DNA from 4 places in the Nocardia sp. IBHARD005 genome. Region 1 is predicted to be linked to each of the others. Evidence: riboswitches for the same ligand, from Rfam matches in the RefSeq annotation. Region 1 holds a riboswitch; each other region holds the start of a gene.
What was found. Region 1 has a riboswitch for cobalamin ahead of ACTWPB_RS21085 (ABC transporter substrate-binding protein). Riboswitches for the same ligand answer to the same signal wherever they lie in the genome.
Positions count from the first base shown of each region.

Region 2: it holds a riboswitch for cobalamin, as region 1 does, so the genes downstream of both, metE (5-methyltetrahydropteroyltriglutamate--homocysteine S-methyltransferase) here and ACTWPB_RS21085 (ABC transporter substrate-binding protein) in region 1, are expected to answer to the same signal.
Region 3: it holds a riboswitch for cobalamin, as region 1 does, so the genes downstream of both, ACTWPB_RS14580 (ABC transporter substrate-binding protein) here and ACTWPB_RS21085 (ABC transporter substrate-binding protein) in region 1, are expected to answer to the same signal.
Region 4: it holds a riboswitch for cobalamin, as region 1 does, so the genes downstream of both, ACTWPB_RS17460 (FecCD family ABC transporter permease) here and ACTWPB_RS21085 (ABC transporter substrate-binding protein) in region 1, are expected to answer to the same signal.

Region 1 covers NZ_CP199935.1:4,459,905-4,467,791, forward strand. The annotation lists gene ACTWPB_RS21055 (TerD family protein) at 1-218, shown strand, start outside; gene ACTWPB_RS21060 (lipase family protein) at 357-1,682, opposite strand; gene ACTWPB_RS21065 (disulfide bond formation protein B) at 2,176-2,751, shown strand; gene ACTWPB_RS21070 (GDSL-type esterase/lipase family protein) at 2,805-3,935, opposite strand; gene ACTWPB_RS21075 (MarR family winged helix-turn-helix transcriptional regulator) at 4,042-4,521, shown strand; gene ACTWPB_RS21080 (hypothetical protein) at 4,738-4,962, opposite strand; cobalamin riboswitch at 5,153-5,345, shown strand; gene ACTWPB_RS21085 (ABC transporter substrate-binding protein) at 5,495-6,412, shown strand; gene ACTWPB_RS21090 (FecCD family ABC transporter permease) at 6,409-7,407, shown strand; gene ACTWPB_RS21095 (FecCD family ABC transporter permease) at 7,404-7,887, shown strand, end outside.
Region 2 covers NZ_CP199935.1:3,459,272-3,467,158, reverse strand. The annotation lists gene ACTWPB_RS16135 (pyruvate carboxylase) at 1-1,416, opposite strand, end outside; cobalamin riboswitch at 1,717-1,902, shown strand; gene metE (5-methyltetrahydropteroyltriglutamate--homocysteine S-methyltransferase) at 2,047-4,311, shown strand; gene ACTWPB_RS16125 (bifunctional 2-methylcitrate synthase/citrate synthase) at 4,383-5,525, opposite strand; gene prpB (methylisocitrate lyase) at 5,528-6,442, opposite strand; gene ACTWPB_RS16115 (MmgE/PrpD family protein) at 6,442-7,887, opposite strand, start outside.
Region 3 covers NZ_CP199935.1:3,118,726-3,126,612, reverse strand. The annotation lists gene ACTWPB_RS14600 (ABC transporter substrate-binding protein) at 1-539, shown strand, start outside; gene ACTWPB_RS14595 (EamA family transporter) at 544-1,407, opposite strand; gene smpB (SsrA-binding protein SmpB) at 1,407-1,880, opposite strand; gene ACTWPB_RS14585 (hypothetical protein) at 2,043-2,279, opposite strand; cobalamin riboswitch at 2,480-2,695, shown strand; gene ACTWPB_RS14580 (ABC transporter substrate-binding protein) at 2,816-3,922, shown strand; gene ACTWPB_RS14575 (FecCD family ABC transporter permease) at 3,912-4,979, shown strand; gene ACTWPB_RS14570 (ABC transporter ATP-binding protein) at 4,972-5,736, shown strand; gene ACTWPB_RS14565 (TIM barrel protein) at 5,733-7,664, shown strand.
Region 4 covers NZ_CP199935.1:3,751,464-3,759,350, reverse strand. The annotation lists gene ACTWPB_RS17480 (LLM class flavin-dependent oxidoreductase) at 1-627, opposite strand, end outside; gene ACTWPB_RS17475 (ABC transporter ATP-binding protein) at 624-1,388, opposite strand; gene ACTWPB_RS17470 (ABC transporter permease) at 1,364-2,224, opposite strand; gene ACTWPB_RS17465 (ABC transporter substrate-binding protein) at 2,224-3,315, opposite strand; cobalamin riboswitch at 3,393-3,539, shown strand; gene ACTWPB_RS17460 (FecCD family ABC transporter permease) at 3,558-4,589, shown strand; gene ACTWPB_RS17455 (ABC transporter ATP-binding protein) at 4,757-5,524, shown strand; gene ACTWPB_RS17450 (ABC transporter substrate-binding protein) at 5,524-6,555, shown strand; gene ACTWPB_RS17445 (SRPBCC domain-containing protein) at 6,625-7,119, opposite strand; gene ACTWPB_RS17440 (ROK family protein) at 7,156-7,617, opposite strand; rRNA gene rrf (5S ribosomal RNA) at 7,678-7,794, opposite strand.

The DNA of each region.
Region 1 (7,887 bases):
CGTTCTGGGCCACCGTCGCCCATATCGATGTGCGCGACGGCATCCTCACCGTCGACGGCACCATCCACTACAGCCGAGCCTTCAGCGAACGCATGCCCGTCCTCGACACCGACGGCACCTGGGTCCGCTCCGCCAAGAACGGTCCGGTAGGCCGCAGCAAGAAGGCCAGCGGTCTGGGTCTGAGTCGCTATGAAGGCCAGTGCCCCACCCCTCGCTGAGAGAACACTTTGATATCGGCGCACCGCCGATGGGGGTCGAACCTTCGCCGGAGCCGTGGAAGGCGCTGGATCGGGGCCGGCGACCAGTGGGGCGCGGGATTGCTCTCTCGCGCCCCACGGCAACATCCCTGGCCGAGGTCAGGGCAGAGCAGCGCAGTTGCTCGGCGCTGGTGTGCCGGCGAGACGTTGGGTGAGCCAGTCGTGGGCCGCGACAGTTGCGGGCAGGAACTCCACCAGGTGGCCGATCGCGGTGCTCGGGAACAGGGGCGGGAGCCACACTGTCGGTTCGAACTGCACCTTCGCGCCCTGCGCGCACCAGTCGACGGCCAGTTGGCGGACCTGCGGATAGGTCAGGACATCATCGTTGGTGCCGCCGGCGATCAAGACGGGTGCGGCGGGTTTACGCCTGCCGATGCGCTGCTGGTCGACGATCGCGGTCAATTCCGGTGAGCTGTCGATGATCTCGGCGGGTGTGCGACCACCGGCGGTGTACCAGGTCACCGGTCTCAGCATGGTCCGGATTACCGCCTCGGCGATACAGGTGGTGGCCAACTCGGCCATCATCTGCTTGCCCGCGGGGTTGGTCGCGGCGTCGACGATCGGCGCCATCTCGGGATCGTTGGCGACGATCCCGTTGAGCACATAGCCCAGCAAACCTGATGCGAAGCCGCCGATCACGCCGGGCACGATCCCGTTGATCGCGGGGGCGCTGAGCATCACCGCTCGCAGGTCCGCGGGCGGCGCGCCGGTGTAGGTGCCCCGCACGTCGAGTTCGGGGGCGTAGTCGCCTTGCAGTTCGGCGGCAGCGGCAGCGGCACCCCCACCTTGGGAGTAGCCGAAAATCGCGCTGGGGCGGGTGATCCCGGTCAGCGATTCCGCAGCGCGGATCGAGTCGAGGACCGCGTGGGCTTCGGCAGCCCGGTTGACGTAGTCGTGGACCGCGGGGGTGCCGAGGCCGTGATAGTCGGTCATCACGACCGCCATGCCGCGGGCGAGCAGCGAATAGGCGGTGGTCATCTCGTAGCTGACCCACACATCGAGTGGGAAACGGTAGTGGATGAGCTCGGCGAAACCCTTCGACGGTGCGCACTGGTCGCCTTGGCCCTGAGTTCCGGGTGCGACCGCGACGAGTGGTCTGGGACCGGGTCCGTTCCACGGGAGGGTGGGTTCGAGGTAGGTCCCGGTCACCGCCGCGGGGGTGCCGTGGGTGTCGGCGCTCAGATACATGATCCGGGTGGCGTTGGCGGGGACCTGCCCGTCCTGGCCGGGAACCGCGAGGGCGAGGGTGAACGGTTCGCTACGCAGGATCTGGCCGGGTGCCCCCGCTGGTAGCGGTGCGGGCGGCAGGTAGAAGTCGCTGCCCTGGGCGGAGCCCGACGCCGAGCCCGAATCCGGTGCGGTGGCGGCGGGTCCAGCGCCCACGGTCAGCACTGCGGCGACGGCGAGCATTGCCGCGCTGAGCATCGCCTGACCTCGGATTCTGTGTCCGCCACGCGTCGGTCGCATGTTCGTGCCGGTTGACATCGGGTCCCCCATTGTGAATCTAGTTCACATTGAATCCGATTCAGATTTCCATTGTGAGAGTTGAGTGTCAACCGTCACATCGCACTGATAGGGAACACAGGCGACCGTGCCCTCGGGAACCGGTTGCCGCCACTCATTGTCGAGCCTTGTGCCCGGCTCGGTCGGCCGAATCGTTCGGTGTGCAGGGCTCGGCGCGGCCAACCGAGCGGGTCGATCCCACAACTGTCGTGGACCCCAGCGCAGTCGACGATCCCTCTCTACTCGCCTGGTACGCCCAATTCGCCCCAACGAAGCCTCAGGACGACGAGCGCTGAGCGGGTCACCGGCCGTCCGTCCACAGTCGAACAGCCTGGTCGGCGTGTTCGCGATACAGCACACCGCCGGAATCGCTGGCGATGCGTAGCGTGCGTAGCTATGGACACGCTGATCTTCGGTGGTCTGCTGGTCGGCGGTGATCTGTGGCGGTTTCGCCGTGCAGTTCATCGACTGGGAGTACCCGTGCCCGCTGTGCATGCTCCAGCGGATGTTCATGGTGCTGGCCGCCCTCGGCGGTGCGTTCATCGTGCGCAAGGGGATGAACGGCGTCATCGTGGCGCGCGACTACGCGGTTGGCTGGGGTCTGGCGCTAATCGGGTGCGTCGGTGGCGGTTTCACCGCATGGCGGCAGACGATGTTGCATATTCTGCCGGGCGATCCGGGTTACGGCGGCGCCGTCCTCGGTGTGCATCTGTATGTGTGGGCGCTGGTTCTCTACGTCGCCGCGATCGCCACCATCGGTGTCGTGACGACCTTCTCGTACCCGACCGCGGCCACGATCATCCCGCCGTCACTCGCCCTGATCGGCAAGCTGGCGCTGTGGTTGTGCGGTCTGGTGATCGCGGCGAACCTGGTGGTCGTCTTCGGTCTCGAGGGTGTGCATTGGAAACTGCCCGATGACCCCGCGTGCTACCGAGTGTTCTACGACCTCGGCATCCTCGACGGCGGGTGCGTACTACCCCCGGCCGAGTAGCACGCTCCCACCGAAGGAGACACGGTGGGAGCGTGGCGATCTCGATCGATGTCTCAGTGGAAGAGGGCGGTGAGGTCGACGGTGGCTGCCATGGCGGCGGCGCCGGCGTCGTTGAGGTGCATGCCGTCGCCGCTGTCGAACTCGGGCCTGATGTAGTCGGGGCGCTGGGGGTCGGCTACGGCCCGATCGACGTCGAAGATCGAGTCGAAAACATCAGTGGTGCGCAGCCATTCGTTGACGGCGCGGCGGGTCGGCTGGGTTTCCAGTAGCGGCATGCCCGGGTAGACGCACCCGGCATAAGGGCCGATGGTGGCCGCGTGGATGCGCAGCCCGGCGGCGTGGGCGCGGTCGGCCAGGTCGATGAAACCGGCGATCAATTCTTCGGTGGTCGCGGAGGGCTGTCCGCCCATCGCCCCGAGGATGAGGTCGTTGATGCCGAAATTGATCAGGATGTCGGTGACACCGGGGACCTGCAATGCGTCGGAATCGAAACGGCGCAGACCGGATTCGCCGATTTCCTCTGCGGTGAGGCGATTGCCTGCGATGCCGTTGTTCACCACCCAACCATGGGTGAGGCGGGCGTTGAGCACGTCGACCGAGCGGCGATTGGCGCTCAGTGTGGTACCGACGCCCTCGAACCAGGAGTCGCCGAACGCGACGGCGACCGGCGTCTGATCGGTGACCAGCACGTCGATTCCGGTGACGAAGAATCGGAACGGAACCTCTTGCGCACCACTGAGTTCCACGTCGGAGGTGTGGTCACCGGAGACGATGTAGGCGATCTCGCCAGGTTGGTGGGAGTAGGTAGCCAGGCCGGTCGAAGTCGCGACGTTCAGGCTGAGCAGCAGGTCTTCGCCCGCGGCGACCGGCAGGTCGATCGGATCGCTCACGAGTTCGGCCCCCGCGTCGATGGTGACCTCCGCCGCGCCGCCGAACGTGATCTCTCGATCCGCGATGATCGCCGATCCGGTCTTGCGTTGTGCGATGCGTGCGGCCCCGATCCGCAGTGGTGCGAGACCGTATCGGTTGGTCAACCGCACGCGTACCGCGTCGCCGCCCCCTGTCATGTGCACGACGTGGCGCACGGTTTCGTCACCGAACTCCCGTGACTCGGCGAGCTTGATCTGCTCGTTCGGGTCGATGACGCCGGTCCGGAAGCCCGCGATCCACCTGTTGCGCTGCATGATCTCTCCAATAATTGCTGTGCGGAATAATGCCTACGCATAGGTTTACCCGTAGGTATTCCTCATGTCAACTATCCGCATGACAAATATCGGCTAAGCTGGCCTCATGTCCGTGCACGAGCTATTCGACGACCCCCGCTTCACCATCTCCGGCCTGCTCTTCGAGGCACACAACGGCCTGATCGCCAAGCTCGAGCCGACCTGGAAAGCGCACGGTCTCTCCGGCCTCGACCTCAATGCCCTGCTGAGACTGAGTCGCTCCCCGAGTTGCCGCCTACGGATGTCTGATCTCGCCACCCAAACCGAGCTCTCGACCAGCGGCGTCACCCGGCTGGTCGACCGATTGGCCACCGCGGGACTGGTCGAACGTCAACTCGACCCGACCGACCGCCGCAGCGCCTACGCGGCCTTGACCGATGCGGGCATCCGCCGCCTCGAACAGGTTCTTCCCGACTACCTCGCCGGCCTCGAACAGTGGCTCACCGGTCAGCTGACGCCCACCCAACTCGACGGCTTGATCACCGGCCTGCGGGTGATCCGTGATGCCACCAACCCGGCGGCGACCGCCGTGTCCGACCGGTCCTGAGGCTGGTCACGCGGTGAGCGGGATCGCAGGTGAAAAGCAGGCGGGTCGGCTTCAGGGGAGTGAATGGTACCGGTGATACGGTGCCGACCCGCCTGCCTTCCATTCGTCGCGGGCGTCGGCATGGATGGGAGTTCGCGAACTGGATGGCGAAGTCCCGCACCGCAACTCGCAGTTCAGGCACCGCAGACCCGGTAAGCGCCGGGTCTGCGGTGGGGGTCAGCGGAACGGGACCCAGGTGCCGAAGAACCAGAAGCCGTGCTGCGGCGCGTCGTTCCGGTGCTGCTGCGGCTGTTGCTGCGGCCGGTGCTCCTGGCTCTGCCCGGGCCCCTGCTGGTCGTGCCTACCCGGATCCGCGCTCGCCACGCTCGCCGTCGCGCCGAGCACCCCGAGTGCCAGAGTGCCCGCCACCGCGGTCTTGGCCAGTGTCGATTTCATCCTCATGCGCGTTCCTCCTGATCTTCGATCTCACTGCCGAGATCGTCGGCCGGCCGAAGTGCTCGGCCGATAGCTGAATCTTCGCGGCCCAACCGTCGAGCCTGGTGGGACCCGGCTGGGAGTCGGCTGTGTATCGAATCCGGAGTCCGCGCTCGAGCACAGGCCCCGGCGCCGACCCTCGATGGAGGCGACGTTGCTACAGTGCACCAGCCGTGGTGTTCGGGAAACCGGTGTAGAACCGGTGCGGCCCTCGCCACTGTGATCGGGAGTTGTGAATCGATCCGGACGACGTATGTCGTCCGGAGCCACTGGGGCACCTGCCCTGGGAAGGTGGATTCACCGCGCACTATCCCGTCAGCCAGGAGACCGGCCACGGCTACGCAGTACCCCATTCCACGAGGACCTGGAAGGCCGTCTCTTGACCCGCTCTGTTTTCGCGCGCTTACGTTCCGGCGCGTTGCTCGCCTGCACGATTGTTGTCACCGGTTGTGGTGTGCAACCCCTCTCCGACGCGGGGGGCGCAGCTGTTGTCACCCGCGTGAACTGTGGGATCGACGTCGCCGTCGATGGCCCACCGCAGCGGATCTACGCCGCGTATCAGCCGTCCATCGAGATCGCGCACGCGCTCGGTGTCACCGATCGGCTGGTGGGGACGGCATTCCTGGACTCCGCCGTGCTCGACGAATATGTCGGCGCGCAGGCGCGCGCACCGTACGTCGAGAAGCTGCCGAGTCGCGACGAACTGCTCGCCCAGCGACCCGACTTCGTCATGTCGGGTTTCAACGGCATGTTCGCGTCCTCGGCGCAGAAGAGCGTCGGTAACCGGGCAAGCCTGCACGAGTTGGGCGTGCGCACCTGGGTGCTGAGTCCGCTGTGCCCGAGTGCCGACGGGCTCGCCGACGAAGCGATCGACCCCGATACCGTGCGCTTCGACAACGTGTACGCCGACCTGCGCGACCTCGGTGCGCTGTGGGGCACCGCCGAGCGCGCCGAAGAGGTTGTCACGCAGCTGAGTTCGCGCATCGACGCGGTCCGCGCGAAGGTCGGTAACGCTGGGAAGCCGCGGGTCGCGGTCGTCACCCCCAAAGACGACGGCTCCTATACCGTGGCAAGCGGCATCGACTTCGTCACCCAGATCATCGAGGCCGCCGGTGGAGTGAATGTCTTCGCCGATCTCACCTCCAAGCGCAACGTGCCTGTCGGCGCGGAAGAGCTCATCGCCCGCGACCCCGACATCATCCTGACCAGCCTGTGCTGCAAGGCGACCTACACGCGCGCCGACGCTCAGCCCCAGGTCGACAAGATCGTCGCAAACCCCGCGTTCGCGAATCTGGCGGCCGTGCGGAACGCGACCGTGCACCCGTTCCTGTTCGCCGACCGGGCGGCAGGGGTGCGGATCGCGCACGCGACCGAGCTGGTCGCCGAATTGATCCATCCCGAGCTGTTCCGGCGGTGACGCGCACCGCACGCGGCACCGGTCTGATCCTGGCCGGCGCCGCGCTGGTGGCTGCCTGCGTCGCGTCCATCCTGATCGGTTCCCACCCGCTCACCCTCGACCAGGCCGTGGTCGCGTTCACCGATTTCCAGGGGACCGACACCGACCGGGTCGTGCGCTACATCAGGCTGCCGAGAACTGTCGCGGGACTCCTCGCGGGCGTCGCGTTGGCGCTGGCGGGCGCGGTGATGCAGGGGCTCACCCGCAATCCGCTGGCCGGACCTGGCCTGCTCGGCATCAACGCGGGTGCGTCGCTGTCGATCGTGATCGCGATGGGTGCGTTCGGCCTCACGGCGACGGGCGGATTCATCTGGTTCGGCTTCCTCGGTGCCGCGGTCGCCGCCGCGTTCGTCTACACGCTGGGATCGTTGGGGTTCGGTGGCACGACCCCGGTGAAACTGGCGCTCGCGGGCGCTGCCTGCACCGCACTGTGTGGATCGATCACCACGGCGATCACCCTGCTCGACCGGGCCCTGTTCGACAACTTCCGGTTCTGGGTGGTCGGCTCGTTGGCTCGCGCGAACATCGAATCCGTGTGGGAGACAGCACCGTTCATCGCTGTCGGGTTGTTGCTGGCGGTAGTGGTGGCACGGCCGTTGAACGCCGTCGCCATCGGTGACGACATGGCGCGCACACTCGGCACCCGACTGGCCGCGACGCGCGCGACCGGTGCGTTGAGCGTGGTGCTGCTCGCAGGCTCGGCGGTGGCCATCGCCGGGCCGATCGCCTTCATCGGCTTGGTGATCCCGCACATCGCCCGATTCTTCGCCGGACACGACTACCGGTGGATTCTGCTCTGGTGTGCGCTGCTGGGTCCGACGCTGCTGTTGGTGGCCGACATTCTCGGACGGATGCTGGCGCGGCCACAGGAAATCCAGGTCGGCATCATCACCGCCTTCGCGGGCTCGCCGTTCTTTCTCTATCTCGTGCGCAATCGAAAGGTGGCCACCCTGTGACGCGCACCGAGTGCGGCGTGCTGCCCAGCGGCACGGTGTTGCTGCGAACACCCGACCGGCGCATCGTCTTTCGCGTCGGGAAACGATCCGCGGTCCTGACCGTGCTGATCACGGCGGCCGCGGTGGCGGTGGCGACGTGGTCACTCACGATCGGCTACTACCCGCTCACGGTCGCTGACGTGATCCGGGTTCTCGGTGGCGGTGGCACGCTCATCGAGTACGACGTGGTGGTGGGCGATCGGTTGCCGCGCGTGCTCACCGGGCTGTGTGTCGGCGCGGCCTTCGCGATGTCGGGGGCGATCCTGCAACGGATCGCGACCAATCCATTGGTGAGTCCCGAGATCATCGGGATCAACGCGGGCGCTTCGCTGGGTGCGTTGGTGGTGAGCGTGTTGCTCGGCGGCGCCGGGCTGGGGCTGGTCGGCGGCGCGGTGCTCGGCGCCGGGGTGGCCATGGCGCTGATCGTGGCCGTGGCCACCA
Region 2 (7,887 bases), 1.0 Mb from region 1:
GACGGTGACGTCGGCCAGGTAGGTCAGGATCTTGGTGCCACGGTCGGCCGATCCGCGCGAGGTGAGCAGCTCGGGACGCTCGTCGATGAACGAGGTGGTCACCCGGCCCGCCTGGAAATCGGGATCGTCGAGCACCGAGAGCAGGAACGGGATGTTGGTCGTCACGCCACGAATACGGAATTCGGCCAGCGCGCGCTGGGCGCGCGCGGCGGCGGCGGGCAGGTCGCGACCACGGCAGGTGAGCTTGACCAGCATCGAGTCGAAGTAGGCGCCGATCTCGGCGCCCAGGTTCGCGCCGCCGTCGAGACGGATGCCGGCGCCGCCCGGCGTGCGGTAGGCGGTGATGCGGCCGGTGTCGGGACGGAACCCGTTGGCCGGGTCCTCGGTGGTGATGCGGCACTGCAGCGCGGCGCCGCGGATCTGCACCGTCTCCTGACTCAGGCCCAGGTCCGCGAGGGTCTCACCGGCGGCGATCCGCAGCTGCGACTGCACCAGGTCGACGTCGGTGATCTCCTCGGTGACCGTGTGCTCCACCTGGATGCGCGGGTTCATCTCGATGAACACGTGGTTGCCGCGCTCGTCGAGCAGGAACTCCACGGTGCCCGCGTTGATGTAGCCGATCTGACGGGCGAACGCCACCGCGTCGGCGCAGATCCGCTCGCGCAGTTCAGCAGACAGGTTCGGGGCGGGCGCGAGCTCGATCACCTTCTGGTGGCGGCGCTGCAGCGAACAGTCCCGCTCGAACAGGTGCATCACATTGCCGTGCTGGTCGGCCAGGATCTGCACCTCGATGTGGCGCGGGTTCACCACCGCCTGCTCGAGGAACACCGTCGGATCACCGAACGCCGACTCCGCTTCGCGCGAGGCCGCTTCGATCGACTCACGCAACTGCTCGGGCGCGGCGACCCGGCGCATGCCACGACCACCACCACCGGCGACGGCCTTGACGAAGATCGGATACTCGAGTTCGGCTGAGGCAGTGAGCAATTCGTCGATATCGGCCGAGGGCTCACTGGACTTCAGCGTCGGCAGCCCGGCCGCCTTGGCCGCGGCGATGGCCGTGGCCTTGTTGCCCGCCATCTCGAGGATCTCGGCGGTGGGGCCGATGAACGTGATTCCCGCGGCGGCACAGGCCGCGGCGAGGTCGGGGTTCTCCGACAGGAATCCGTAGCCGGGATAGATCGCGTCGGCACCGGCGGCCACCGCTGCGTCGATGATCGCCTCGATCGACAGATACGCGCGAACCGGGTGACCCTGTTCACCGATCTGATAGGACTCGGCCGCCTTGAGGCGATGCACGGAATTGCGATCCTCGTACGGGAACACCGCGACGGTTCCGATGCCGAGTTCGTAGGCCGCGCGGAAGGCACGGATAGCGATCTCACCACGATTTGCGACCAAGACTTTCGAGAACATTGGCCTACGGTACCCGGCCACGAGCCGGTGCCGGACACGCAAGGTGGCTTCGCAGCAATCTTCACACCGCACACCCGCCTACCTGCGAAGTTGCGTTCATCAGGCCGTCACATTTCACCGCGGGGAGCGGCCTGCGGTGCGCGTGGACAATGTGGCGCAACCGCAGGTCACGGCACTGTTCGCCACGGGGCGGTGACCCGCGCCCCCATCGAGGGCCTATGCTGGGGGCGCAGCTGGTTCGCCTGCGCGGTGGAAGAGTCGGAGCCCCGACCTCCCGCGTAGGCGTCGAAACCCGGGTGCGGATCATGTTCCGCACCGGGTGAGAGGGAACCCGGTGAGAATCCGGGACTGTCCCGCAGCGGTGAGCAGGAACGACCGCCGTCATCAGCACTGGGCAGCATGCCTGGGAAGCGACGGCCAGTAGGTCGGTCGATCACACGACCGGTGCCCGCGAGTCCGAAGACCTGCCGACTGTGCCGGATACGCCGTATCCGGCGGCCACCGCCTCGTGGATCGGGCGCGCGGACCACCGATGCCGACCCGTCGTAGTTTTCGCGACATGGTCCGCACCTGGTGGCGTGTGCCCGCGAAAAGGCGACGGCTCTCCCTGCACGACACTGGAGAATCTCCGTGACTGTTTCACACACCCCGTTCACCGCAACGGTTCTCGGCCTACCGAGAGTGGGCCCGAACCGGGAACTCAAGCGCGCCACCGAGTCCTACTGGGCGGGCCGTGCCGATGCCGCGCACCTGCACGCGGTCGGCCGTCAGCTCCGTCGCGCCCAGCTCACCGAACTGGCCGCGGCGGGACTGGATTCGGTGCCGGTGGGCACCTTCTCCTACTACGACCAGATGCTCGACACCGCTGAACTGCTCGGCGCACTACCGCCGCGCGTGGCCGGGATCGCCGATCCGCTCGACCGCTATTTCGCGGCCGCGCGCGGCACCGACACGGTCGCTCCGCTGGAGATGACCAAGTGGTTCGACACCAACTACCACTACCTGGTGCCCGAAATCGACGCGGCCACCACCTTTTCGCTGCATCCCGGCAAGCTGCTGACCGAACTCGACGAGGCGATCGAGCTCGGTGTCCCCGCACGTCCGGTGGTGATCGGTCCGATCACCTTCCTGAAGCTGGCCAAGGCCGCCGGCGGCGCCGCGCTGGAGCGGCTGCCCGAGCTGCTGCCGCTGTACCTCGATCTGCTGGCCCAGCTGGCGGATGCGGGCGCGCAGTGGGTGCAGATCGATGAACCGGTGCTGGTCACCGACCTGACCGAGGCGGAGATCGCCCTGGTCGGCCAGACCTACCGCGCGCTGTCGGCCGCGCAGAACCGGCCCGCGATCCTGGTCGCCACCTACTTCGGGCACCCCGATGCCGCACTGGCGGCGCTGGCCGAGACCGAGATCGAGGGTGTCGCGCTCGATTTCACGGCGGGCTCCGATATCCCGGCAGTCGCGGCGCTGCCCGCCCTGGCTCGCAAACTGCTGGTGGCGGGCGTGGTCGACGGCCGCAATATCTGGCGTGCCGACCTCGACGCCGCCCTCGGCACCCTGGGCACCTTGCTCGGCAGCGCCGAGGCGGTAGCGGTGTCGAGTTCGTGCTCGCTGCTGCACGTGCCGTATTCGCTGACCCCCGAGACCGGACTCGATGAGCGGCTGCGTTCGTGGCTGGCCTTCGGCACCGAGAAGGTCGGCGAGGTGCGGGTCCTTGCCACCGCGCTCACCGCGGGTGTCGACACCGTCGCCGGCGAACTGGCCGCGGCCCGCGCCGCCGCCGACTCACGCCGAACCGACCCGCGTCTGCACAACGACCAGGTCCGGGCCCGATTGGCCGCGCTCGACGACAACGACCTGACCCGCGCCCCCGCCGACGAGCGTCGCGCCCTGCAACGCGATCACCTCGACCTGCCGGTGCTGCCGACCACCACCATCGGCTCCTACCCGCAGACCTCGACCATCCGGCTGGCCCGCGCCGCGCTGCGCAAGGGCGAGATCGACCAGGCCGAGTACGTGCGGCGGATGCGGGCCGAGATCGCCGACGTGATCACCCTGCAGGAAAAGCTCGGCCTCGACGTGCTGGTGCACGGCGAACCCGAACGCAACGACATGGTGCAGTACTTCGCCGAACTGCTCGACGGTTTCGCCGTCACCGAGGCGGGCTGGGTGCAGTCCTATGGCACTCGCTGCGTGCGCCCGCCGATCCTGTTCGGCGATGTCACCCGGCCCGAGGCTATGACGCTGTCCTGGATCGGGTACGCCCAGTCGCTGACCACCAAGCCGGTCAAGGGCATGCTCACCGGCCCGGTGACCATCCTGGCGTGGTCGTTCGTCCGCGACGACCAGCCGCTGGGTGACTCGGCCCGCCAGGTCGCGCTCGCCATCCGCGACGAGACCGTCGACCTGGAAGCCCAGGGCGCGCGGATAATCCAGGTCGACGAGCCCGCCCTGCGCGAGCTGCTGCCGCTGCGTGCCGCCGAACAGCCCGCGTACCTGCGGTGGTCGGTGGATTCGTTCCGCCTCGCCACCGCGGGCGTCGCCGACACCACCCAGGTGCACACCCACCTGTGCTACTCGGAGTTCGGCGAGGTCATCTCGGCGATCGCGGGCCTGGACGCCGATGTCACCTCGATCGAGGCGGCGCGCTCACACATGGAGGTTCTCGACGATCTGAACGCGGCCGGTTTCGCGCTCGGCGTCGGGCCGGGCGTCTACGACATCCACTCGCCGCGGGTGCCGTCGGTCGAGGAGATCACCGTCTCCCTGTCCGCCGCGCTGAAAGCGGTGCCTGCCGAGCGCCTCTGGGTGAACCCGGACTGCGGTCTGAAGACTCGCGGACCGGTGGAGGTCGAGGCATCACTGCGGAATCTGGTGACGGCCGCCGCGGCACTGCGCTGATGTAGCGGATCCGAGCACAACGACCACTGCCCCGGACGGAGATTCCGCCCGGGGCAGTGTGGTCGCCCGGCTCAGCTCGCCCGAGCGACCGGAACCAGGCGCTGCGCCACGCCGCGGTACTCCGACAGTGGCCGGATCAGCGCGTTGGCGGCCGACTGCTCGGCGATGTGCGCGGTCCAGCCGGTGATCCGGCTCATCACGAAGATGGGCGTGAACATCTCGATATCGAAGCCCATCAGGTAATAGGCCGGACCCGCGGGGAAGTCGAGATTCGGTGCGATGCCGGTCTTCTCAGCCATCGCGGCGGCGAGCTCGTCGTACATCCGAACCCACTGCTGTCCACCGGTTACCGCCGCGACCTCGTCGAGGGCGGCCTTCATGGTCGGCACCCGGGAGTCGCCATTGCGGTACACGCGATGCCCGAAGCCCATCACCTTGCGCTTGGCGGTGAGGGTTTCGGCGACCCATACCTTCGCGCGTGCGGGATCGGCGATCTCCAGCATCGTGTGCATCACCGCCTCGTTGGCGCCGCCGTGCAGGCGACCCTTCAAGGCGCCGATCGCCGCGGTGAGCGCGCTGTAAGAGTCCGAGCCGGTGGAGGTCACCACGCGCGCGGCGAAGGTCGAGGCGTTGAAACCGTGCTCGGCGTAGAGGATCAGCGAGATCTCGAACGCGCGCACGATCCGCGGTTCCGGTACCGCGCCGAAGCACATGTACAGGAAGTTCTCGGCGAAGCCGAGCTGGGAATGCGGTGCGATCGGGTCGAGGCCGCGCCGCCTGCGCATCGCCGTGGCGATCACCGTCGGCAGCAGGGCGGTCAGTCGCAGTGCGGCGTCGAGTCTTTCGCGCTCGCTCTCGCTCTCGGAGGCGGCGTCCTCGGTGCCGAGGTAGCTGACGACCGTGCGGACCGCGTCCATCGGGTGGCAGGTGTCGGGCATTTTCTCCAGCAGCGCGAGCACTGACCGGTCGATCCGGCGCTGGGCGCGTTCTCGCTGGCAGAGCAGTTGCAGCTGGCCCTCGTCGGGGAGTTCGCCGTACCACAGCAGGTAGGCGACCTCCTCGAAACCGCAGCGTGCGGCGAGGTCTTGCACCGGGTAGCCGCGGTAGGTCAGCGAGTTGGTCTCGGCGACCACCTTGGAGATGCTGGTCGTGTCGACCACCACCCCGGCCAGCCCCTTGGCGATGACGGATTGTGTCGGCTGTCCACTGGTCATGGTCACTCACTCACCGTGAAATCGAAGATGCCGGAGTCGAATTCGTTGTAGTGCCGGTAGCCGAGCAGCTCATAGAGCCGCGACCGGTGCTGCATGCGGTCCAGGAGTGCCGATTGCGTTCCGGCCGTGGCTATCTCGCGCAGGCCGTCTTCGATCGCGCCCATCGCCAGTCGCAGTGTGGTGACCGGGTAGATCACCGCGTTGTAGCCCAGATCGGTCAGCGTCCGCGTGCTCAGCAGCGGGGTCTTGCCGAACTCGGTCATATTCGCGAGCAGCGGGATATCCACGGCCGCACGGAACTTCGCGAACTCGGCCTCCTCGGCCAGTGCTTCGGTGAAGATCAGATCCGCGCCTGCGTCGGCATAGGCCTTGGCCCGCTCGATCGCCGCGTCGAGACCCTCGATCGCGCGCGCGTCGGTGCGGGCGCAGATCACGAAGTCCGGATCGCGGCGTACTGCCACGGCGGCCCGGATGCGGCGCACCATCTCGGCGGTATCGACGACCGCCTTACCGTCGAGGTGCCCACACCGTTTCGGGTTGACCTGATCCTCGAGATGACAGCCGGCCAGGCCCGCGTCTTCCAGCAGGGTCACCGTGCGGGCCGCGTTCATCGGCTCACCGAAGCCGGTGTCGGCGTCGATGAGAACGGGCAGATCGGTGGCGCGCGCGATCTGGCGGCCACGTTCGACGACCTCGGTGAGGGTGGTCAGGCCGATATCGGGCAGCGCCAGCTCGGCCGAGATCACCGCGCCCGACACGTAGACGCCATCGAATCCGATCTCCTGGATCAGCTTGGCCACCAGCGGGTTCACCGCTCCGGGCCATCGTTGCAGGCGACCGGAGGCCAGCCCGGCGCGGAATATCGCGCGTTTCTGCGCGGCGGTGGTGTGCGCGGCGAGCAGTCCCGAAACAGTCATCAGAACAGCCCTTCCCGTGCGGCGGGCAGCCGGTCGAACAGCGCCGGGTCGACCGCGAAGGTGAGCTGATCGAGTTCTCCCTCGCCGAGTTCCGGTGTGCGCTGGGCGGCATCGAGGAAGCGGTCCTGTTCGGCGGGTGTGACGACACCGTCGGCGAGGGCGCGGAACTTCTCGAGGTACTGCTCGCGCGCGAACGGCCGCGCGCCCAGCGGATGCGCGTCGGCGACCGCGAGTTCGTCGACGATCACCTCGCCGTCGTCGAGAGTCACCACCGCACGTGCGCCGAAGGCCTTCTCGGCCGGATCGGTCGCGTGGTAGCGGCGAGTCCACTCCGGGTCCTCGACCGTGGAGATCTTGCGCCACAGCGCCACCGTGTCGGGTCGCTCGGCACGTTCGGGGGCGTAGGAGCGCTCGTGGTGCCAGGCGCCGTCCTGCAAGGCGACCGCGAAGATGTACGGGAGCGAGTGGTCGAGGGTCTCGCGGCTGGCGTGCGGATCGAACTTCTGTGGGTCGCCGGATCCGGTGCCGATCACATAGTGCGTGTGGTGGCTGGTGTGCAGCACGATCGAGGCGATGCGGGCGGTGTCGGTGATCCGGTCGCGCAGTCGACGGGCGAGGTCGATCGGGGCCTGGCTCTGGTATTCGGCCGAGTGTTCCTTGGTGTAGCTGTCCAGAATGGCTCGCTTGGCCTCGCCAGGAGTCGGCAGCGGCACCTGATATTCGGCATCCGTGCCGCCGAGCAGCCACGCGATCACACCGTCGGCGCCCTCCCAGATGGGCGCGGGCGCACCTTCACCGCGCATCGCCCGGTCGACCGCCTCGACGGCCATCTTCCCGGCGAACGCGGGCGCGTAGGCCTTCCAGCTGGAGATCTCGCCCTTGCGTGACTGCCGGGTCGCGGTCGTGGTGTGCAGCGCCTGGCCGACGGCTTGATAGATGGTTTCGGTATCGAGACCGAGCAACGTACCGATGCCGGCGGCGGCCGACGGGCCGAGGTGAGCGACGTGGTCGATCTTGTGTTCGTGCAGGCAGATCGCGCGCACCAGGTCGATCTGGATCTCGTAGCCGGTGGCGAGACCGCGGATCAGCTCGGCACCGCCGCACCCCGCGTGCTGGGCGACGGCCAGAATCGGCGGGATATTGTCGCCCGGATGCGAGTACTCCGCCGCGAGGAACGTGTCGTGGAAATCGAGCTCGCGCACCGCGACCCCGTTGGCCCAGGCCGCCCACTCGGGCGAAACACGCTGTGCGCCGGGCAGTCCGAAGACGGTGGCGCCGTGGCGCGGCGAGGCGGCGAACAGCGGATGCGCCGAGGCCTGTGCGCGGGCGGTTCGGACCGGACCGCGCAACACCGACGCCGCGGCCACGGCGGCATTGTCGATGATCCGGTTGACGATCATCTCGGTGACCTCGCCGGATACCGCCACCGGATCGGCAGCGACCTC
Region 3 (7,887 bases), 1.3 Mb from region 1:
TGATGCTGGCCACCGGTCCCTCCGAGACCGCCGAGATCGTAGGCAAGCTCGTGAAGTCGGGCTTCACCGGCCGGTTCCTCGGCTCGCTGCCCACCTGGAACGCGGCACTGCTGCAATCGGCGGCAGCCCCCGCGCTGACCGCGCTCTACAACTACACGACCCCGGTCGACAGCTGGGCTGGTGACAGCGTGGGCGCCAAGCACGCCCGCGACGCGATCACCGGCGAACCGGCCAACTTCGGTTATTCGCTGGGCTGGGCGATCACCTATCCACTCAAAGCCCTGCTCACCACGGCCGCGGCGAACGGCGAGCTCACCCGCACCGGCCTGCGGCGCAGCATCGGGGCGATGAAACCCGACGGTGAAGGCATGGTCGTGATCCATCCGGCCGGTGCGGCGGGACCTGATCTGGAAACGGAATGGTCGGCGGTGTTCGAACCGGACAAGGCAGCGCCGATGGGAGCAAGGGCGGTGAGCGTCGGCTATCAGGGCAAGACGCTGGGTCGGCTGAACCTGCACGAGCCCTGCACCCGGCTGTAGGGAATCAGCTCGCGGCGATCATGGCGACCGCCATGATCGCGAGCACCATGCCTATCTTCTGGGTGGCGCTGATGCGTTCGCCGAGCAGGACCATCGCCAGCAGCACGGTCGCCGCCGGATACAGCGAGCCGATCACGCTCACCACCGACAGCATCGCGCCGTGGAAGGCGTAGAGCAGCGCGGCATTGGCGATCACGTCGAGCACGCCGACCGCCAACGCCAGGCGCAGCGGTTCGCCCTGCAGGCCGCGGAATTCACCCGCTGCCAGCGCCGAGGTCCACACGACCGCTGTTGCCGCGACGCGCTGGGCGAGCAGCGGCCACAAGCCCGCGCTCGCGTGGGTTTCGTGCAGGAAGTAGAAGGCGAAACCGAAGGCGGCACCGGACCCGATGGTGAGCAGCGCGACCCGGCGGGTGAAGCGCAGTTGCCTGCCGCCGGTGATCTCCTCGGTGGTGTCGTCGGGTGCCTCCCGGCTGACGAGCACCACCGCGACCAGAGCGACGGCGATGCCCGCGATCGCGATCGCGCCGGGCCGCTCGCCGAGAAAGAATCCGGCGATGACCGGGATCCCCGCGACCAGCACCGCGGTCAGCGGCGACACCACCGACATGGGCCCGTCGGCGAGCGCGGCATAGAACCACCACACCGCCAAGCCGCTGGCCACCCCCGCGGCCAGACCCCACAGCACCGACGCGGTATCGGCATGCCCACCGACCAGCGGCGCGATCAGCACGACCAACAGCACCGAGAACGGGTACGACACCACGACCACCCGCAAGGCGGTGACCCTGCGTGCCGCGATCCCACCGAAGAAATCGCTGACTCCGTAGCCCGCCGCCGCGACGAGGGCGAGCGCTACGGACAGCACTAACGCATGCCCTTGACCCGCCGGCCGACCTCACGGGTGACCTCGCGCTCGGCCTGCTTGCGAGCCAGATCCTGACGTTTGTCGTAGTCCTGCTTGCCCTTGGCGAGCGCGAGCTCCACCTTCACCTTGCCGTCGGAGAAGTACATCGACAGCGGCACCAGCGTCTGGTTGCCCTCGCGCGACTTGCCGACCAGGTGCTCGATCTCACGCTTGTGCAGCAGCAGCTTGCGGGTGCGGCGCGGCGAATGGTTGGTCCAGGTGCCGTGGCTGAACTCCGGGATGTGCAGGCCACGCAACCAGACCTCACCGTGGTCGACGGTCGCGAAGGCGTCGACCAGGGAGGCCTTGCCTTCGCGCAGGCTCTTCACTTCGGTACCGACCAGCGCGATCCCCGCCTCATAGATGTCGAGGATCGTGTAGTTGTGCCGCGCCCGGCGGTTGGTCGCGATGACCTTGCGCCCCTTTTCCTTCATGATGTGCAACCCTCCCGGTCAACCGGTCATTCAACGGTCAAATACTGGTATCTACCAGCGGTTTCTTAGTCATCACCCTCGTCCCCTCAGTGCCTGTTGTCGTCATTGCTCCCGTCCTTCTCCCGTTGTAGTGCGAAGTCGGACAGTTTGGCGGTCAACAGATCATCCGATGTCCACAGTGTGGCGTACCTGCGGAGGGTTTATTCCGCCGAGGTGTACCCGGCGCGTTCCATCACGAGCTTCGGTGATGCTCCGCCGTTGATGAGCGCTGATGTGGTAGTGCCGGAACAGGTAGTAGATCATGTCGAGGAGTTCGGCGGCGACGCGAATACAGCCCCAGAGATAGGTGTACATCGAGCCCGCCCAGGCGCCCTTGTCAGCGGGCCCGGAATATGACATCGCCCTCCGGTAGATCGGGGTCGATCGGGTGGGCATCCAGGTGTCGGGTGATCGCAGCATCGGCCTCGGCGCCGACGGGGATTCGACGGACGCTGCTCGCTGTCTTGGGTAGGTCGAACACGGTCCGGCAGCTTTGAGTACCCACTGGCGGGTGACGTGGATCTCTGTGATGACGCCTTTTGCTGTCGAGATCGAGCCACTAACATCAGTGGGCTACTGGTTCGCCGAGCCGCATGGTGAGGTGACGTAAGAGGGAATCCGGTGTGAATCCGGAACTGCCCCGCAGCGGTGGACGGGAACGACCGTCGTCATTGGCACTGGGTCTTAGACCTGGGAAGCGGCGACCAGTAGGCCGAGCTCGAGATTTCGAGCTGATGCCCGTGAGTCCGAATACCTGCCAGCAGTGTCGCGCGCGGCGCGCGCGACCGAGTTCGAGGGCTTCGAGGGATGGCCTGCGAAATGCGTGCTCGCCATGTCATTTCGGCTTCCTGTGCCCGCGGTCTCGTCCCGATCGGCAGACTGAGGAGTCACAGGTCATGGTTACATTTTCGGTGCGACACCGGCGCCGCCTGCGTATTGCGGCGTTGGCTGTGGTCACGGTATTCGGAGTGGGATCCTGCGGTTCCACGAACGAGCCGGTCGCCACGATCGTCGCTACGGATCTGGTCGGGCGGGAAGTTCGCCTGGCCGAGCCGGCGAAGCGGGTGGTCGCGATCCCGATCCCGGCGGCGTCGATGCTGGTGGCGGTCAACGGTGGCCCTGAGGTGCTCGCGGGAATGAACCCGTCGGCAAAGCTCGCGATCGAGCAGGGTTACCTGGGACAGATCTTCCCTCAGCTGAAAGATGTTCCGAGCAATGTGTCCACCAAGGACTTCGCTCCAATCATGGAGAACCTGCTGAGCGTCGATCCCGATCTTGTCATTCAGTGGGGTGACGAGGGCGCGGGTCTGGTCGATCCGCTGTTGAACTCCGGCTTGGCGGTTGCCCAGCTCAAGTACGGAACTCAGCAGTATCTCGAGCAAGCCGCACTGCTCTACGGTCGCTTGCTCGGGAAGGAAGATCGTGCGCAGGAGTTGGTGTCGCGGATGCAGTCCCGGATGGCGGAACTGCAGCAGACACCTGCGCCGGGAAATCGGCCGACGACAGTGCACCTGTCCGGCATCCGCAACGGGCTCACCGTGGCGGGCGCCAGCTCGTACAACAACTTCGTCATCGATCTCGCGGGTGGCCGCAATCCCGCGTCGGGGATGCCGGAAACCAAGGCAGCCGTCGACCTCGAGCAGATCCTGGCGTGGAATCCGGAGATCATCTTCATCGGCAATTTCGATCCAAGCGTTCCCGAGGACCTCTACAGCGACCCGAAGTGGCAGTCGGTGACGGCGGTCCGCGAGAAGCAGGTCTACAAGGTGCCGCTGGGTGGATACCGCTGGGATCCGCCGAGCCAGGAGTCGCCCCTGTTCTGGCAGTGGGCAGCCGGAATCATCCGCACCGGCTCGGTGCCTGCCACGCTGCAGGCAACCATCAGGGAGCACTACGGATTCCTGTACGGCAACCAGCCCGATGATGCGCAGATCAGCTCGATCTTGCAGACGACAGCGAATGCGAACTCGCGTGCCTACACCGCACTCGCCCATGGCAACTAGCGCGAAGCAGGCCACCTCGGCGCCGGGTTCCTGTGTGCGCGCGACATCGAAGGGCATGGTCTGGGTTTGGTTGACCGCCGCCATCGCCACGGTCGTGGTGTTGGGGCTTTCCCTCGGCACCTACGCCGTGTCTCCCGTTCAGGTCGCGCAGATCCTCGGTAGCACCTTCCTGCCGATCGACCAGACGTGGCCCGGCGCGGCCGCGACGGTGGTCCTCGACGTACGCCTGCCGCGGTTGGTCCTCGGCCTGCTCGTCGGAGCCGCGCTCGCTGTCGGCGGTGTGGTGCTGCAAGCGGTGTTTCGTAACCCGATTGTCAATCCGCAGATCATCGGGGTGTCGTCCGGGGCGTCGTTCGGGGGTGTCCTGGCGATCGTGCTCGGCGCCGGTGCGGTGTTGCTGATCGGCTCGGCATTCGTCTTCGGCATGCTGGCGCTTGTCGTGGTATTCGCGGTCAGCCGGACCAGAGGCGCGACCCCGACCCTGGGGCTGGTGCTGTCCGGTGTCGTCGTCGGCGCCTTCTTCGCTGCGCTCGTTTCCTTTGTGATCTATCTCGCCGACCCCTACAGCGAACTGCAGTCGATCGTCTTCTGGCTCCTCGGCAGTCTGGCCACTGCGACCTCGCAAAAGGTCGGGCTCGCTGCCGGGCCGGTACTCGTCGGGCTCGCGCTGCTCGTCGCGCTGCGATGGCGACTCAACGTGCTGTCCCTGGGCGACGACGACGCGCAGACACTGGGGGTGAATCCGGTTCGGTTGCGGTGGGGTCTGCTGACGATCGTCGGTGCGATGGTCGCCTCGGCGGTCGCGGTGGCCGGGGTGATCGGCTGGGTCGGGTTGGTCGTCCCCCATCTGGCCAGGATATGGGTCGGTCCCGACCATCGGATCCTCGTTCCGGTGTGCGCAGTCCTCGGCGCCGTGTATTTGACCGCGATCGACACGCTGACCAGGGCTGTTGTCCCCGGCGAGATCCCGATCGGGGTGCTCACCGCGATCATCGGCGCACCACTGTTCTTGATCCTGTTGCGGCGCAGCCAGACTCGGGCGTGGGCGGATGCTTGAGCTGATGGATCTCGGCCACGGATACGAGTCGCGGGACTGGCTGTTCCGGCACGTGTCGCACACCGTCAGCGCAGGACAGGTCACCGCGGTACTCGGCCCGAACGGCAACGGCAAGAGCACGCTGCTGCGCTGCGCGGCCGGGCTGCTGCGGCCGAGGGAGGGGCAGGTGCGCTCCGCGACTGCGGTCGGGTACGTCCCGCAGATCGGGCACACCGTCTTCGCGTACCGGGCACTGGACATGGTGTTGATGGGGCGTGCCCGCCACGTCGCAATGTTCTCGGTGCCGGGACGCGAAGATGAAGCGGCGAGCTACCGGGCACTCGAGCGTGTCGGCGCGGCGCACCTCGCGGAGCACGCTTTCGACACCCTCAGCGGGGGAGAGCGTCAGCTCGTCTTGATCGCGCGGGCTGTCGCCTCGGACAGCCGAACGCTGGTGCTCGACGAGCCGTGTTCTGCCCTCGACCTGCGCAATCAATCGACAGTGCTCGGCCTCCTGCGGGATCTCGCCGACGAGGGCATGGGCGTGTTGATCACCACCCACCATCCCGACCACGCCAGGGAGATCGCCGACCATGCCCTGCTGATGGGTAACGGGGCGGGTGTGGTGAGCGGGCCGACCGCGCAGGTACTCGACGACACCGCGCTCGGCGAACTGTATGGCGTGAACGCCAGAACCTTCACTTTTACCGACAATGGTCATGTTCGCCACGTCATCGCGACCTGGCGTCGGGATGAATCGTCTTCGGAGGGCACATGAACACGATCGCCTTCGCAACGACCACCCGCCCGTGGGGTTCGCTGCCCCTCGAGCGGGCACTGATCGGGGCCGTCCGGGCCGGCTTTCACGCTATAGCCCTTCCGGTGCACGGCGTCGCCGAACCGGTCACCGGCGACACACCGCGGTCGGAAGTTTTGCAGATCGGCAAGATGATCGACGATCACGGTCTCGCCTTGTCGATCCTCAGCCACGAAGCGGATTTCGGCGCAGGCGAGGCGGCCGCACTGGCGGTCCTGCGCCGCCAGATCGAGCACTGCGCCGCCCTCGGTGTCGCGGTGCTCGTCGACGTCGGATGCGGCGATCCGGACGAATTCGATGCCTATTTCCGCCTGATGGGTGCTGGCGCCCGGTACGCGGCTGATCATGGTGTCACCATCGCGGTGAAGCCACACGGCGGGCTCACGCGCACTGTCGCCGACACAGTCCGCGCTGTCGAACGAGTCGGGCACCACGCGTTCGGTGTGTGTCTCGACCCGGGGATGCTGGTGCATCACGCCGGCGATGCCGCGCTCGACGACCTGCCTGCCCTGGCCCCGTACGTAGTCGCGGTCGGTGTCCGCGACTACCCCGGTCGCGGGCGAGCGCGTCCGGACACCGGTCACGATGCGCCGGGTGTGCCGCGCGCGATCACGCCGGGCGATGGCATCGTCGACTTCGCCGCGCTGTATCAGGAATTGGACCGGCACGGGTTCACTGGGCCCAGCGCCGTCGAATCCCTCACTCCCGGCGTCGAATCGGGTGCGGTGGACGCCCAGGCCCGCCGCGCCCACCGCTACCTGGGCGCGGTTCTGGGCCGGGAACAATCGACGGAGCCGAACTGGGGCGCACAGGCATCCACGTTGGGCACGGATTGTTCCACGCTGTCGACCCGTCGCGGCGAAGCCCTGATCGGGACCGCCAGGCATTTCGACGGTTACCTCGTGATGGAGGTCGACCTGCCGTGGCCGAGGGCGATGGGTCTGCCGTTGTCGCAGTATCCGAAAGTGCCCGCGGACCTCATCGCGCCACTGCGCACCATGCAATCTCAGATACGGCGCTCGGGGCGCGCGATCAAGGCCCTCGCGCTGGCCCCCGATCCGCACTACAGCCGGACCGGGTTTCGCCGGGTCATGCGGTTCGACCTGATCCCAGCCCCCACCACGGGTTACCGAGTCTGTGAGTACGTCGCGCCGGACGAGCAAATCCCGGCGTTGCTGCGGGCACTGTACGAGCCCGATCCCGGGGCGGTCGAGCCGTTCGAGCAATGGCTGCACCGCGGCGCGGCCTATCGGGACCTGCTCGTGTGCACGCACGGTTCGGTCGACGCGTGCTGCGGCACCTACGGCTATCCGCTGTACGAGAGACTCCGTGAGCAACTGCCCGACAACTCGCCGACCCGTGCCTGGCGGGTGAGCAGCTTCGGCGGACACCGCTTCGCGCCCACCCTCATCGATCTACCGGACGGCCGGTATTGGGGCAACCTGGAACCCGCGGATCTGCGCGACCTCATCGCCCGTGACGGCGACCTCGGCACCCTTTTGCCGCGATACCGCGGTTCAGGCGCGTGGCGACACCCCATCGCCCAGGTCGCCGAGAGCGCGCTGTTCGCCTCGTATGGATGGTCATGGCCCGGGCGCCCACTCGACTTCGCTTCGCTGGACACCGGCGCGGACGCCCGGCATGCACGGTTGCTCGCCCACGTGTCTCCTGCGTCCGAGGCTGCGGTGGAAGCCTTCGCGATCGATGTCGATCTCGTCGACGATGCCGAGGTGCTGATCGGTTGTTCCGGTCTGCTCGGCAGCGTTGCGCACTACACCGCCAGCGCAATAACACCGGTGGATTCCATGCCCCAGGCTGTTCGGCAACCCGGTGAGCTGAACCTCGATACCTCCGCACACAGCATCCGTGGCAAAGCTGACGGGCACTGAATGCCTTCTCCTGCAGTTCAGCTCGGACGAAGTGGAGCTATCCGGCTCGCCTCCGGCAGCGATCACGTGTCGGGTTCCGTGACTGACTGTTGGTCTCAGGCGATGGTGTACGCCTCGTCGCCGAACCGCGCGAGTACTTCGATCTCCCCGCCGAGCGCCTCGACGTACTTGCGGATTGGCACCCCCCGCTGGACATCAACGCACCCCGTCACCCGTGGAGTAA
Region 4 (7,887 bases), 710 kb from region 1:
CTGCGGCGTCCGCGCCGCATTGAAAGGCCCACGCACGCTGAGGTGTTCACCGACGAAGTCGATCGGATGGATCTTGTCCGGATCGGCATACACACCGGCGGCCCGGTCGAGCACGATCGCATCGTCTTCCCAGCTGTCCCACAGCCCGACCACCGCGTCGACGAATTCCCTTGCGCGGGCGTAGCGTTCGGCGTGATCCGGGTGCCGTTCGAGCCCGAAGTTGGCCGCGGCCAGGTCGGTTCCGGTGGTGACGATGTTCCAGCCCGCGCGTCCGCCGGAGATGTGGTCGAGCGAGGAGAACAGCCGCGCCAGATTGTAGGGCTCGTAATAGGTGGTCGACGCGGTCGCGATCAGGCCCAGATGTGTTGTCGCCGCGGCGATCGCGGTGAGCAAGGTGATCGGCTCGAGGCCGGGCGCGGCATTGTGACGCACGTCGGTGCGCAGGGCGGGACCGTCGGCGAAGAACACCGCGTCGAGCTTCGCCGCCTCCGCGGTGCGCCCGATCTCCTGGTAGTAGGAGACGTCGTAGATGCGGTCGGGCCTGCTGCCGGGATGGCGCCAGGCGGCCTCGTGGTGCCCGGACGGGTAGATGAACGCGTTGAGACTCAGTTGACGCGGTGCACTCATGACGCCTGTATCACTTTCTCGAATTCTGTTGTGTCGACACCGAGCCCGGTCAGCAGCGCTTCGCGCAGCCGGACGAACTCCGGGTGCGCGTGCCTGCGCGGGCGCGGGGTCTCGATGCGCTGATCGATCGTGATCCGGCCTTCGTCGAGAACCAGCACCCGATCGGCGAGCAGCACGGCCTCGTCCACATCGTGGGTCACCAGCAGCACGGCGGGCCGGTGCCGCTCGCACAGCGCCTGCAGCAGGGCGTGCATCCGAATCCTGGTCAGCGCGTCGAGCGCGCCGAACGGTTCGTCGGCCAGGAGCAGTTCCGGCTCACGCACCAACGATCTGGCCAACGCCACCCGCTGTTGCTCACCGCCGGAAAGCTCACGTGGCCAGGCCTTCTCGCGCCCGGCCAGCCCGACCTCGGCCAATGCCGATCGTCCCCGCTGGTCCGCGTCGCGCCCGGTCAACCCGAGCACCACATTGTCGAGCACCCGCGCCCACGGCAGCAGCCGCGAATCCTGGAACACCACCGCGCGTTGCGTCGGCACCGTGAGCTCGCCGGAACCCGGTACCTCGGAATCGAGTTCGGCCAGCGCCCGCAACAGCGTGCTCTTGCCCGAACCACTGCGCCCGAGCAGCGCGACGAACTCACCGCGCCGGATCTCGATATCGATGCCGTTCAACACGATTCGCGTGCCGAAGCCGCGGGTGAGAGCGCGGGTGCGGACGACGACCCGCTCGTCGGAGCTCAGTCGCCCAGTGTCTGTCGCCATGCCAGCACCTTTCGTTCCGTTGCCCGCACGGCGAGGTCGCCGAACAGTCCGAGCAGTCCGTAGATCACCAGACCCACGACGATCACGTCGATCTGGCCGTAGGTGCGCGCCTGCGTCATCAGGTAGCCGATGCCGCTGGTCGCGTTGACCTGTTCGACCACCACCAGCGCCAGCCAGGAAATCGTCACCGCCAGCCGCAACCCGAGGAAGAACCCCGGTAGCGAACCCGGCAGCGCGATCCGCCGCAGGAAGCCCCACCGCGACAGCCCGACCGTCTCGGCCAGTTCCACATAGCGCGCGTCGACGCTGCGCAGGTAGGCATGGGTGTTGATATAGATCGGGATGAGCACACTGGTGGTGATCACGATCAGCTTCATCTGCTCGCCGATCCCGAACCAGACGATGAACAACGGGATCAGAGCCAGCGTCGGGATCGCCCGCTTGATCTGCACGGGACCGTCGACCACCGCCTCACCGAGCTGGCTCAGGCCCGAGACCAGCGCGAGCACCACACCGATCGCCACACCGAGGACGAGGCCGATCACGGCACGCTGCAACGAGGTCAGCAGGTTGGACTGCAACCGGCCGTCGGCGATCAGCTCGCCAGCGGTCTGGGCGACCGTCCACGGTGCGGGCAGTGTCTCCGGGTCGATGGCGCCGATCGCGGAGCCGACCACCCAGGTGCCGATCAGCAGGGCCGGTCCGAGGGCGAAGCCGAACCAGATGGGCTTGCCGGGTCCCAGTCTGCGCCTGCCCCGCCCGCGCGGCGCGAGCGCCTCGGCCGGGGCCTTGCTCGCCCTGATCCGGCGCAGCACGCCGGCGTCGAGGGTGGCCATCAGCCCGCCGCCGGCGCGAACGCCGCCCCACTGGCGGTGACGGCCTCGGTGACCGCGGCATCGAAGCGCAGGTCGAAACCGTCGACGGCCTTGATCTTCTTGGGCAGTTCACCCACGGCGTCGATCGCGTCGATGGTGCTCTGCTGCCGGGCGATCAGCTGCTGGTCCAGGTGCGGGAACGTGAAGGTGCCCAGCGATTCGACGATCCGCTTGGCATCGTCGGCGCTGACCTTCTGGCTGTCGACGTAGTAGCGGGTCGCCCATTCCTCGCGATGGGTGTTGGTCCACTGCCAGGCCCGCACGAACGCGCCGACCAGGGCGCGGGTCGCGGCGGCCTTCGCCGGATCCTGGACCACCGCCCGACGCGCGTACACATAGGCCAGGCCGCTGTAGATGCCCGTGGTCTCCGAATCCGGGACCAGCGAGGCGCCCTGGGTGCGGAGGAACCTGGTCACATTGGGCTCGATCAGCGGCGCGACATCGACCTGACCGGTGCGCACCGCGTCCGGGAATTCGGCCAGCTGCAGCCGGACCAGCTCCACATCGGTGGGCTTCAGGCCCGCCTTGGTGAGCGCCTTCAGCACCGACGCCTGCTGGGCGGTGCCCTCGGCGTAGGCGATCTTCTTACCCTTCAGATCTGTGAGCTTCGAGATCGAACGGCCCGGTGCGACAGCGAGTTTCATCGCCTTCGGGTTGGTCTGATAGGCGCCGATGATCGGCACGTCCTGCCCCGCGGCCAGCGCGTGGATCGGCGGCACATCACCGACCTGACCGACATCGGCCGCGCCCGCCCGGAAGGCCTCGAGAATGGCCGGACCACCGACGAAGTTCGCGAACTCGATCTTGAACGGCAGCTTGTCCAGCTCGCCGGACAGCCGCAGCGCCGATTGCAGACGTTCCTGCTGATCGGCGACGACGAGTGTGGTCCCGGGCGGAACCTCGGTCGGCAGCGGCGCGTCGGGGGTGCCGACCGGTGCGTCGTTGCCCTGTGCGCAGCCGGTCAGGCCGAGCGTCGCAACGGTTGCCATCGCGAGCAGTGCGGCGGTGGCGCGGCCACGCAGGCCGGGTCGAAAGGTGTTCGGTCGGTACATAGCGGAATTCAAGCAACCGCGATCACCCGCAAACACCCTTAGCGTTTCCATGATTCGAAGGGCCCGGCTCCTCGTTGGCACTGAGTGCCGCGTTAGAGTTCGGGCGTCATCCCCGGCGGGTGCGGGAATCCGGTGTCACTCCGGAACGGTCGCGCCACTGTGATCGCCTCGCGGCGAAAGTCAGACCTCCCTCGCCGGGACACCCTCTGAAAGGGCCGCGCCTTGCCTGTGGAGAATTCCCGATGATCCGTGCCCGGATCTCGCTCGCACTGCCCCTGATCGGGGCGTTGTTGCTGGCGGCCATGATCGGTGCCACCGGATTCGGTGCGGAGATCGTGCCCGTGTCCGCGGTGCTCGACACCCTCATCGCCCGGCTCACCGGCGCGACACCCACCGATCTCGGCATCGACACCATCGTCTGGCAACTCCGGGTGCCACGCACGCTGCTGGCAGCGGTGGTCGGCGCCGGATTGGCACTGGCCGGTGCGGCGATGCAGACGCTGGTGCGCAACCCACTGGCCGACCCCTTCCTGCTCGGCGTCTCCTCCGGCGCCGGTGTCGGCGCGGCCGCGGTCATCACCTCCGGATTGTTCGCCGGTGCGGGCATCTGGGCGCTGTCGGGCGGTGCGCTGCTCGGTGCATTCGGCGCCGCGACCCTGGTCTTCCTGATCGCGTTCGCCCAGGGCGGTCTCACCCCGCTGCGGCTGGTGCTCACCGGCACCGTGCTCGGTTCGGCGTTCGCCGGGTTCAGCAGTTTCCTCGTTTTTCGCAGCACCGATCCCGCGGCGGCGGAGTCGGTGCTGTTCTGGCTGCTCGGCAGCCTCGCCGGTGCCGATTGGACGACCATCGCCCTGCCATTGACCGTGGTGCTGGCCTGCGGCGCGATCCTCATGGCGAGCGCGGGCTGGCTGGACGCACTCACGCTCGGCGCGGACACCGCGTCGTCGGTCGGCGTCCCGGTGCGACAGCTGCGCATCGGCCTGTTCGTGCTGCTCGCGGTGCTCGTCGGGGTCCTGGTCGCGGTGTCGGGCGGCATCGGCTTCGTCGGCCTGGTCGTCCCGCACGCCGCCCGGATGATCGTCGGCCCCCGCCACCGCAACCTGCTCCCCACCTGCGCGCTCGGCGGTGCGCTGTTCCTGGTGGTCGCCGACGCCGCCACCCGAATACTGGTGCGCCCCACCGAGATCCCGGTCGGCGTACTCACCGGCCTCATCGGCGCTCCGACCTTCCTGCTGCTGATGGGCAGACGCCGCTACCAGTTCGGTGCATCATGAGCGGCCGCCTACCCACGTTCGGCCGACGGGCACAACGGCGACCGACGCCGACCGCAGACACCTGCGCCCCGGACAATCGGGAGCCGAACCGCACCGCCCACCGACCAGAGAGCCTCGGACTTCCTGCGACGGAGCCCGATTCGCTTGCTCGGGCCGATCCAGGCCGATTGCGAGCAGTCGGGCTCACCTGTACGGTCGGCCGACGCAACATCGTGGTCGGCGCGGAATTTTCGATCGGGGCCGGGGAGACCGTCGGAATTGTCGGGCCCAATGGCAGCGGCAAGTCGACATTGCTGCGCGTACTGGCGGGGGTGCGAAAGCCAAGGCAAGGCAAGGTGCTCGTCGACGGGCACGTGCTGCATTCTCTCCGACCTCGACAGCGCGCCGCGACCGTGGCATTGGTGGCGCAGGACGAGGCCCCGCCCGCCGACATGCTGGTCGGCGAGGTAGTGGCCTTGGGCTTGACCCCTTATCTGCCGCCATGGGGCCTCGGTGGTCCGCGCGAACAGCACCGTGTGGCACAGGCCTTGGCGGCAGTCGACCTCGACGGCTTCGCCGGCAGGCAGGTGCAGCAGCTCTCCGGCGGCGAACGGCAACGGGTTCTGTTGGCACGGGCGCTGTTGCAGGACACCCCGGTCCTGCTGCTCGACGAACCGACCAACCATCTCGATGTCACCCATCAACTCGAACTGCTCACCCTGATGCGGAAACTGAACCGGACCGTCGTCGCCGCCCTGCACGATCTGTCCCTGGCCGATCGCTACTGCGATCGAATCATTGTGCTGCACAACGGTTCCGCCCGAGCACCGGCACCACCGGCCCAGGCGCTGACACCCGATGTCGTCGCCGAGGTATTCGGTGTCGACGCCACGCGCGTCCAGCACCCGCTGACCGGCGAAGACCACCTGTTGATCACCCCGCGAGAGGCGCGATGATGAAGAACCACGGCCGGATCCTGGCCACCACTGCCCTTGCCGCCGTTCTGACGGCCTGCACCGGCGCCACCACAGAGTCCGCGACGACGGTCCCGATCCTCAACTGCGGCAAGGAATCCCAGTTCCCCGCCCCGGCACAGCGCCTGTTCGTCAACGACGGAAATCTCATCTCGATGGTGCTCGCGCTCGGTGCGCAGGACCAGGTCGTCGCGGTCTCGAGCATCCAGCGCGACGTTGACACCCTGCGTGCGCACTACGGCGCCGACATCGTCGACGGCCTGAAATCCGTTGCCCCCGAGTACCCCTCGCGTGAGACGGTGCTCGCCCAACGCCCGGACGTCATGGTCGCCGGCTGGAGCTACGGCTACGACGAGGCCAGCAACCTCACCCCCGCGTCACTGCGCAAGGACGGTATCGCCGCCTACGTCCTCACCGAGAGCTGTCGCCAACTCGACGGCGCCGCCGCACGCGGCACCGTCGAACCATGGACCGCGTTGCGCACCGACCTGACCGACCTCGGCACGATCACGGGCCATCCCGACCGCGCGCGGGAGGTCACCGCCGACCTCGACCACCGGCTCGCCGCCCTGACCGCCGCCCCGAAACCGGCGCGAACCCCAACGGTGTTCCTGTTCGACAGCGGCACCGACACCATCTACTCCAGCGGCAAATACGGTGCGCCACAAGCGATCCTCGAAGCCGCGGGCGCCCGCAACATCCTCGACGATGTCGACGACACTTGGACCAAGGTCTCCTGGGAGCGGCTCGCTGCCGCCGACCCGGACGCGATCATGTTCGTCGACTATCCCGGCCAGAGCTACGAGCAGAAGGTCGAACTGCTGCGTTCCAAGCCCGGTATCAACGGTCTGCGCGCGGTCCGCGACAGCCGGTTCTTCAACTTGCCGTACGCGCTGTGGACGAGCGGGCCACTCAATATCGATGCGGCCGAACAGATCCGCAAGCAGCTCGAAACGTGGAACCTCGTCCCCGCCTCTGGTATCACACCCCGCGCAGACGACGCCGTACGTTGACCCCGGCCAGGCGCCGGTCCAGGCTGTGGCTGACTCGCGCTGCCGGTAGACCGTCGCACCGGGCGGAACTCAGTCGGTCGTGCCCCGCTCGGCGAGCGCCACCAGTTTCGTCAGCGCCATCTGCCAGCCGATTTCGTTCTCCGCGGGACTGAGCCCGGGCGGAACCCCCTCGTGCAGTACCTCGAGGTGGGTGCCGCCGTCAGCGTCTGTCAGGGTGAAGGTGATGGCCTGCGCCCCGGTCATATGCGGCTTCTCCGTGACGAATTCCAGCACCTCGACCACTTGCTCATCCGAGGTCAGCGAGCGGAACGTCCCGAAGTAGGCGTCGTGCTGCTGGCGCACGGTTCCCGCATCGTAGTTCCCCGTCTCGTCCGCGTCGTTGGGCTCGTCATGGGTGAGGGTGATCGAGAACGATCCGCCCTCCACCGGCTCGAACCGATGCACATCGACAGTTATCCCGTCGGGCATCATCCAGGCAGCCACCGCGTCGCCATCGAGCAGCAGACGGTAGACCGTCGAACGAGGCGCGTTGATCTGCGTGCCGATCCTGGTGGTCGTCGCCATGGCTTTCACGATAGCCGCCCTGCCGACGCCAGCCGGTCAACCACCGGAGCTACGCGCCAGTGTCTGCAGTGGGTCGGTCAGCACGTCGGCGAACGCCAGTTCAGCGGCCCCGATCAGCGGGGCGTCGTCGGCCAGCGCCGAGGTCCGCAGCCGGACACGTTCGCGGACCGCGAGCAGTCCGTTCACGGCCAGCCTGCTGCGGACCTGGGCGGCCGAGCCGAGGTAGATCTCGCGCAGCACCCCGCCGAACACGACCATCGTCGGGTTGAAGATGTTCACCAGGTTGGCCACCCCGTTGCCGAGCCAGTCTTCGATGGCGCAAGCTCGGCTGGCGCCTCGATCAAAGTCAGGTCCTGGAACTTGTGGAGCAGGTCCGCGACGTACGCAACGAGTTGATGCACTTCGCCACCGATCCGCTGTCCGCGGGTCAGGAGGCCGCGGTGCACGGTCTGTTTGGAACTCCTGCGTACCGCGGAATCCAATCCCGAACCGGGACACTATATTCCGGGAACGCAAAAATGCCCTCCAACCGAAGTTGGAGGGCCTTTCGCAATGATGTTCCGGCAGTGTCCTACTCTCCCACACCCTGTCGAGTGCAGTACCATCGGCGCAGGTGGCCTTAGCTTCCGGGTTCGGAATGGGACCGGGCGTTTCCCCACCGCTATAACTACCGTAACTCTATGAAACCAGACAGCGCTCCCCGAAACACCGAAACCCCATTCTCATGGGACCCGATGATCAGGTTTGCTGCAGTGCCTGTTGTTTCAG